Regions from separate parts of the Rothia sp. ND6WE1A genome, predicted to be linked through region 1. Evidence: riboswitches for the same ligand, from Rfam matches in the RefSeq annotation. Region 1 holds a riboswitch; the other holds the start of a gene.

The links. A riboswitch is a leader RNA that binds a small molecule or an ion and turns the genes downstream of it on or off. The one in region 1 is predicted to bind S-adenosylmethionine.
Region 2: another riboswitch for S-adenosylmethionine. It lies ahead of A7E48_RS07265 (O-acetylhomoserine aminocarboxypropyltransferase/cysteine synthase family protein); the one in region 1 lies ahead of A7E48_RS05310 (nuclease PIN).

The regions. Positions count from the first base shown of each region.
Region 1 covers NZ_LXTU01000038.1:8,889-13,042, forward strand. Annotated here, with positions in the region: gene A7E48_RS05295 (DUF6350 family protein) at 1-914, opposite strand, end outside; gene A7E48_RS05300 (SDR family oxidoreductase) at 1,040-1,816, shown strand; gene A7E48_RS05305 (plasmid stabilization protein) at 1,819-2,256, opposite strand; gene A7E48_RS05310 (nuclease PIN) at 2,253-2,456, opposite strand; SAM riboswitch class IV at 2,487-2,629, opposite strand; gene A7E48_RS05315 (hypothetical protein) at 2,851-3,714, shown strand; gene A7E48_RS05320 (SNF2-related protein) at 3,791-4,154, shown strand, end outside.
Region 2 covers NZ_LXTU01000055.1:6,906-11,059, forward strand. Annotated here, with positions in the region: gene A7E48_RS07260 (homoserine O-acetyltransferase) at 1-86, opposite strand, end outside; gene A7E48_RS07265 (O-acetylhomoserine aminocarboxypropyltransferase/cysteine synthase family protein) at 147-1,496, opposite strand; SAM riboswitch class IV at 1,612-1,727, opposite strand; gene A7E48_RS07270 (S9 family peptidase) at 1,975-4,154, shown strand, end outside.

The sequences.
Region 1 (4,154 bases):
ATTGCCCCCAGCACAGGAAGAGCGGGCATAGCCCCCACTGAAGTCTGCGAAAGGTTGGCAATGGTACCCTCGCCAAACGAGAACCCTGCGCCGGTACTCCACGCCATCGCCCAAATAATCAGGTTAGGAACAATGCCGAGTTGAAGCAGAGTCACAGCGGTGTCCCCCACTGCCCCAGCACTGAGAAGCTGGTAAACCGCAAGAATATCGTTCCAGTTATACAGAACGGTGAGCGCAAAAAGTAGCGCGCCCCCGGCAATAAAAGCCAGCAAAGCAACCAAGGACGAACGCAAAACCGCCCACACGTAAGATCCAGCCCACCTGGAATACTGACTAAATTTACCAACCCACTCAGCCGCATTCACACCAATCATGCGAGCCAAAGAGCGCGATTCAAACCAGGCACCGCAAATCGTTCCCAGCAAAACCACCCAGAGCGGAATGAGAAAAGCCAGTAAAGGATGGGTGGTCACTGTAGCAGTCGAGGAAAACAGGCTTAACGCCAACGAAATCGCCAGATAGGTGAGACTGCCCGATACCAGGGGAACCCAAAATTGGCCTTCATAGGATGCCTGCGCCAACCGTCGTCCAGACCGAAAGCACAATGCCAACGGCACAAGAGTCAGACCCAACGGAATAAGGCTGAACGTGCCAGATACCGCCGCGAAAGAACCGTGTTGGGGAATATTCAAATCCAGTGGAACACCATGAATCAGCAACCAAATCTGGCTGGAAAGTTGTGAGACACCCAGCAAAGAGGAGTCATTAAACCCGCCGGCAAACCACACTGCCACCAATAAAATGAGCACGGTCGCGAACGAAAGTACAGCAGTCATTAACAGTTCGATAGCCCCCTGCATCCAAAGAGGCATAGGGAGCGAACGTTTCGGCGGGGTTTTGGAAGTGGTGTTCATCGTCCTTTATCTTTTCACGAACTGCACCCTCAGGTGTAGCTGGCAGTCGCTTTGAGCACGATTTGAATCCACATTTTTCGAAAATAGCCAGCAAGCTCTCAGGTTCTCATCCCTAAACTAGAGAGATGAGTAGTTTTTCATCTATGCCTTATGTTCTCATCACCGGCGCGTCCTCTGGAATTGGCGCAGCTTTTGCCCGTGAATACGCCACACGGGGATACTCTTTAGTGCTGAGTGGACGGAGGGTCGAGAAACTTGAAGAACTCGCTCACGAGTTGAGGACCGCCGATATAGATATAGAGATTCTCCCGGCAGATTTGCTGAAGGGCGACGACGTCCAGCGCCTCATCTCGCGTCTTCAACAGGAGACGAACCCCGTAGAAATTCTGGTCAACAACGCTGGTTTTGGTCTAGGCAAAGACTTTCTTTCAGCAAGCGTTCAGAGTCATCTCAACCAAGTGGAGGTCTTGGCAAAAGTTCCGCTGGCACTGATGCACGCGGCGTTGGGCCCCATGGTTGATAGGGGGCGGGGGCGAATCATCAACGTCGCATCTGTTGCTGCCTTTACTCCCGGTGGAACCTACTCTGCAGCTAAACGGTTTTTGGTGTCTATCAGTGAATCAGCAAATTTGCAGTATGCTACCCGCGGGGTAAGTGTCACCGCCGTCTGCCCCGGACTAACGCGGTCAGAATTTCACCGTGTTATGGAGGTTTCTGAGCCTCAGGTGCCAGGGATATTCTGGCTGAGCGCCGAGCAGGTTGCTCGCACCGCCATTACAGCGAATATTCAAGGCAAAGCGGCAGTAGTGCCGTCGGCGCCCTACAAGATTATGCGATGGAGTAATGCCCTACTTCCCCAGAAAATCATTGGAAAAGCGCTTGAGCGAACCCGCAATTACTAGGGTTATTCTTCAGTAAAAGGATTAGTCGCCTGAACGCCCCACCGTTGATACACCTCTGCTTTGGAAGAGGCAATCTCCAGCTGGTGCACTTGAGCCGTTGCACAGATGAGCCCCTCTAAAGCCGCGGTGGGGAGCGGCACGGTTCTCTCAGAACCTACCGCGTGGAATCCCCGCTCAGCCTGGCGACCAGCCCATTCCAACGAAACCTTTTCATCGATTTCTAAAACGTGCTCCCCAAAACGATCTACCAGTTCGCTGAGCCAGCGTTCTGTTTCCGTATAGGGGTAAAGTCCTTTAAGCTCGCCCAAGCTTAACACCGAAATGTAGAGAACTTTATAGGAGTTACGCCGCAGAAAAGCTACCACCTTCGGGTCAGGAGTCGCTTTGCGGATTTCCGCCAGCACATCCGAGTCAAGAAGGAGTCCGGAAAACTGGCTCATGCGACCTGAAGTGCGCCATATTCAGTGGCAGGAACCCCTGATGGATTTGGGGTCAGCAAAAAGTTGAGAAATTCCGAACGCTCATTAGAGATGCGGGTGTAATCCTGGATAGAAACTGCGGAGTAGCCTCCACGAGCAGTCACCGCAACGGTGCTGAGGTTCTTCTGAATAGTTTCGTGGGGTCGAGCGGTGGTAGTCATAGCCACACTGCGCCTTCGCGCATTCCTTTCGAAGTGCTCTTGTCTGTACCAGCCTGCGTTGGTAGCAAACGCGCTAACAACGCGAATACAGACCGCTTCGTCATCCGAGCCACCCGTGAACATGGGGTTGGCGTTCAACTAAAGTCGGAGCTTGTCAGTTGAAACTCTTGAAGCTGTTTAAAACCATAACCCACCGTTTCTGAAAATAAAATACCGTCCCAGAAAAAAATTGATTTACCCGGGAGGGAAGCCATCCCCTAAAATGTGAAAAGGGTAAAAATTGAGGACGAAAAAACTTTCGTTCTCAATCATTCACCTCCTCTGCACCTCCAAAGACCCATGTCTTTGATAAATCCCCCCCCCATTGAGGTATTGCCCGCCAAGGAAGCCCTACATGTTATCCAATAACACAATAAAGTTTCTCTCCCGACGTCTCATAGCGCTCTCTGCCACCGCAACGCTTGCCTTGGCAGGATGCTCTCCCGTCGCCACCAACCAGAACGCTCCGGATGAAACCAAAAGCCTCACCGAAGTCCTAGAAGAAAATCCCGATGCCGTATTACCCACTCAAAATGACATCAGGGTACAAAAAACTATCCCCTACCTCATGGCCTCCCCCACAACCGAGCACTTTAACGCAAAACAGTGGCAAAAAACCTCAACCCGCATCCCAGCAACTCAAAAACAGCTGATGTCGGATAACCCACTTCTTGCCGAACAGGTCAACCAAAAATGCGTAGCCTACGAGCAGCTGGGGCTGGGATTATTTAGCACCCCCGGTGGAAAATTTACTATCCAAAAAGGCGAACGCCGTCGTATTACTCTGGGACAGAATGGGATAGACCAGCTTTCAGGGTATATTTCAGTATTTTCTGTAGCAGATGCCACAGCTGCCCAGCAGCTCATCTCCACGTTAGAAAAGAACTCCGCCGATTGCACAGAAGCCCTGACCCAGCTCTATCCCGGTAGCGAAGATGCTTTTGAGATACATCGAAATCCCACTCCCAGCGGAGCTCCCAGCAACCCTGATTTGACGAGTTTGAGCGGCCAATACTCTGGAGATGCCTTTGGTTTACGAGTCACCAAGGTAGACAACTTTCTCGTAAGCACTTGGTTTAGAACAACCGGACATCATGATGATTCCAACGTGATGGAAACTACCGATTTCATTCACCGCATCGCCGTAGATAAAGCGGAAAAGCACTCTTCGGCTCCCCGCGGTGGACGCTCGCAGACAGCAAATTCTGAACAATCATAGGTAGCACTTCACCACGAAGAATTGTTCTCGGCTAATCTGGTTAAGTTAACCGTTTGGCCCTTATACGGAAGAGACTATGAGCGATTCGACTGCTTTTCCCGCTATCCCCGTCACGGCTGCTGAGATTATTCGTCAAGTAGGGCACGGGGCATATTCACGCGGGCAGAAGTACATGCGGGCGGGCAACGTAGCACGGTATAACTACGATGACGACGCGCGGATGCTCACCGGTGTGGTGACAGGCAACGATGTCACCCCTTATTCCACCAACATCACATTTCCTGCAGTCAAAACTCCCGGTTCACTAGCATTTTCTGCACGATGCACGTGCCCAGTACGCACTGATTGCAAACACGCGGTAGCGCTCATGCTCACCGCCATTGACCGGGCAGATAAGGCGCGTAAGGCGTTGACATCGTTGTCCCCCACCTGGCGCTCCA
Region 2 (4,154 bases), on a different contig from region 1:
AAGGTGAGGCTGCCAATTTCACACGTTTGAACTAGCCCGTTCTGCGGTGTTTTCACCTGCTGCGGTTGGGTGGGGGCAATCGTCAAGACGTTCTCTCCTTCGAAAACTCACGGCGCGCGATAACGCCGGTCAGCGCACACATACTTTTAGGCTACGGCGGAGAATCCCAATTCCAGGTCCGCCAAGATATCGTCAATATTTTCGATACCTACAGAGAGGCGCACGAAAGCGGGATTGATTCCCAATGCTTCGAGTTCTTCTACGCTGGACTGGGAATGAGTGGTCGATGCCGGGTGAACCGCCAGCGAACGCACGTCGCCTATATTCACCAACAGCGAGTGGAGTTGGAGCGCATCTACGAACTTCTGCGCTTTTGCTGAATCAGCATTCTTGAGAGTGAACCCGAGGACGGCGCCGGGGCCACGGGGAATGTACTTCTGCTTGAGCTCGTAGTAGGGCGATGATTCTAGCCCCGCCCACTGCACCGATTCCACGGCGTCGTGATTTTCGAGGAATTGCGCTACCTTAGTGGCGTTTTCTATATGGCGTTCGACGCGTAACGAAAGAGTTTCAAGCCCAATTGCTATGTTGAACGCGTTAAAAGGAGATATAGACTGCCCCAAATCGCGGAGCAACCCTACGCGCGCTTTGAGAATGTAAGAGAGATTGACGCCGAATGCGCCGTTCTTACCTAAATCGCGGGCGTAGACCAGCCCGTGGTAACCCTCATCTGGTGTGTTGAAGAGGGGGAATTTCTCGGGGTCTTTCCCAAAGTCGAAATTACCCGAATCTACGATGGCTCCTCCCACCGATGTTCCGTGTCCGCCAAGGTATTTGGTGGCGGAATGTACCACGATGTCTGCGCCAAATTTGAAAGGGTTTAAGAGGAAAGGGGTAGGGATGGTGTTATCGACAATAAGAGGTACGCCTGCCTCGTGGGCGACCTCTGCAATCGGCTCGATATCAAAGACATCGCCCCGAGGGTTAGGCAGCGTTTCGCCAAAGAACGCCTTGGTGTTGGGGCGCACCGCGTTCTTCCAGTCCTCGATATTGAGAGGATCAGCGACGAACGTAGTTTCGATACCTAAATTAGCCAGGGTGTATTTGAGCAGGTTAAAGGATCCGCCGTAAAGAGAAGGGGACGCGACGATATGGTCGCCTGCTCCTGCCACGTTCAAGATAGCGTTCGTCGTTGCCGCTTGACCCGAAGAAAGTAAAAGTGCTCCTACGCCACCTTCCAAAGCGGCGATTCGGTTTTCGACTGCCTCTTGAGTGGGGTTGTTAATGCGGGTATAGATGGGCCCCAGTTCTGCCAGGGCAAAGCGATTAGCCGCCTGCTCTGAATTCTTGAAGACGAACGAGGTGGATTGGTAAATCGGTAGGGCACGGGCGCCGGTTGCCGAATCAGGTTCTTGTCCTGCGTGAATTTGTTTCGTTTCGAATTTCCATCCTTCAGGCTGCGAAGGAGTGGGTATGGCGTTCTGTTCGTTAGTCATGCTTGCTCCAAATAGGTTGTAGACGTTGGAACCGCATGCCAAATCTTTAGGGTGTCTAGTGATCGCAACAAAGATTATTGATGGTAGGTATGTCCCCAAAGAAGATGGGGCATCGGTCCCGCGCTTGCACACCCCGCCGGTGAGGTGTACCCGGTCATCACCCAGGGCACCCCACCGCGAGAGGAGGGTTGCCGACCAGTAAGCTGGGGCTTAACACTGGTTCTCTTGACCTGCTTTCATGCTAGCCAAAGGAGGCTAGGGAGGGTCAAGGAGGGCAGAGTTTTATGTCGAACATTTCTGACCCTCAGAATTTCGGCGTCATATTTTGTCATAGAGTTAACATTCGCGGTGCCAAAAACATGTATTTGCTCAAAGCACGCCGATGCTCTAGAACCGAACTATTTGAATAGCGTCTAAAATGGGGATATAGCCATGAACACCCAACATGGGGTTGCATCACAACTAGAGGGGACTTCTTATGACTACTTTTTCTCCGTTGCCTGCGCCTCGTGCGCGTCAGCAGATGACTACCAGAGTCTTTCATGACGATACTTTTTACGATTCTTTTGAATGGTTGCGAGAGAAAGAGAAGTCAGAGGTTATCGATTACCTCACAGCGGAAAACGAATACTGCGAAAAGGTTACCGCCCAGCAACAACCATTGCGCCAAACCATTTTTGATGAAATCAAAGGTCGCACACTAGAGACCGATTTATCGGTGCCCACCCGTAAGGGCAACTGGTGGTATTTTTCACGCACGGTCGAGGGGCAACAGTACCCCCTGATGTGCCGCGTCCCAGCGGTTCGAGAAGGAAGCGTAGAGGAACGTTTCACCCCTCCGCTGGTTGAATCGAATCAGCAGTTAGAGGGAGAAGAAACTCTGCTCGATTGCAATGCTTTCGCAGCTGATTTACCTTTTTTCTCGCTTGGTTCCTTTGAGCCCTCGCTCGATGGTGAGCTCCTGACCTTCGGCGTCGATGACGCCGGCGACGAGCGCTACACGCAGTACTTCAAGAATCTGAACACCGGAGAAATCAGCTCGGATCGTCTCGAAGATATTTTTGCTGGTGCTTTTCTCACTGCCGACGCCACCTATCTCATCTATTCCTTGGTCGACGACTCGTGGCGCCCCTATGAAATTCGCGCACACAAAATCAACAGCTCGGATGAAGATATCGTGCTCTTCAAGGAACCCGATCAAGGGATGTGGCTCGAAGCTAATCTTTCAGAAGACCGAACTCATGTGGTGCTCACGTCGTTCTCTTCCGAATTCACTGAGGTTCGCTTGGTGCCCACAGACAATCTTCGTACCACACCGATGGTCGTGATTCCGCGGACAGAGCGTGTGCAATACAGCGTTGAACCCATCATCATAGCGGGGCAACAATATCTCATCATGGTGCACGATTTCGAGGCGATTAACTCAGAGATAGTGCTCTCTCCGATGCCCACCGGGCTAGGATTCTCAGACTTACGGCAGCAGTGGATTAAGGTAATGCCCCATCGTGACGACGTGCGTGTGGAGGGAGTCTCCTTTTCGTCGCGCCATCTAGTAGTAACTGCTCGCCAAGATACCACGGTCAAAGTTTTCCTGGCTTCTTTAGATGCTCTTGCGCAGCTGAAGGTAACGGATTCCCCCGCCGGTCTTACTTTCACTGAGCCCGCTGGTTTTACCGAAGAAATTTACACTACCGGGGTACTGAGCACTTCGGTCGATTCGCCCATCGTCCGCATTAATTACACCTCATGGGTAACTCCTACCCGTATCTTTGATTATTTTCCAGAACAAGAATCACTAATTCTACGCAGAGAGACGCCGCTTCTTGGGGGCTTTGACTCCGAGGATTACCTTGCCTATCGGATGTGGGCTCCTGCGCGCGATGGAAAGATGATTCCGCTGTCGGTGGTGCATCGGGCTGATCTCGATAAGTCCCGAGAAAATCCGGTGTTGCAGTACGGCTATGGCTCCTACGAAGTCTCGGTCGACCCCTATTTTTCGATTCCCCGCCTATCCCTGCTCGACCGCGGTGTCATCTTTGTTGTCGCCCATATTCGCGGTGGCGGTGAGCTGGGGCGGTCTTGGTATCAGGACGGCAAGAAACTTCAGAAGAAAAATACTTTTTTTGACTTTGTCGACGCCACCGAATTCTTAGGGCAACTGGACTGGGTAGACGCCCAGCGTATTGCCATCCACGGTGGATCCGCAGGGGGTCTTTTGATAGGTGCGACCCTTAACCTCGCTCCGGAAAAATACTGTGCGGCTATTGCCGATGTTCCTTTCGTCGATGCCTTGACCACCATTCTTGATCCCAATCTGCCTCTCTCTGCGCTGGAATGGGAAGAATGGGGTAATCCCATCGAAGACCCTGAAGTCTACTCCTACATGAAGTCGTACACTCCTTACGAGAATATCCGCCAGGCAACTTACCCGCCTATCGTTGCGGTGACCAGTCTTAATGACACTCGTGTGTTCTACGTTGAGCCAGCCAAATGGGTGGCAAAACTGCGAGAAACAATTTCACCCGATTCCCCTACACCATTACTCAAAATTGAGATGGACGGCGGTCACGGCGGCGGCTCAGGGCGGTACACGCAGTGGAAAGAAACCGCCTGGATTTACGCTTTTGCACTGACATACTTGCTCGACCAGGATGGTTG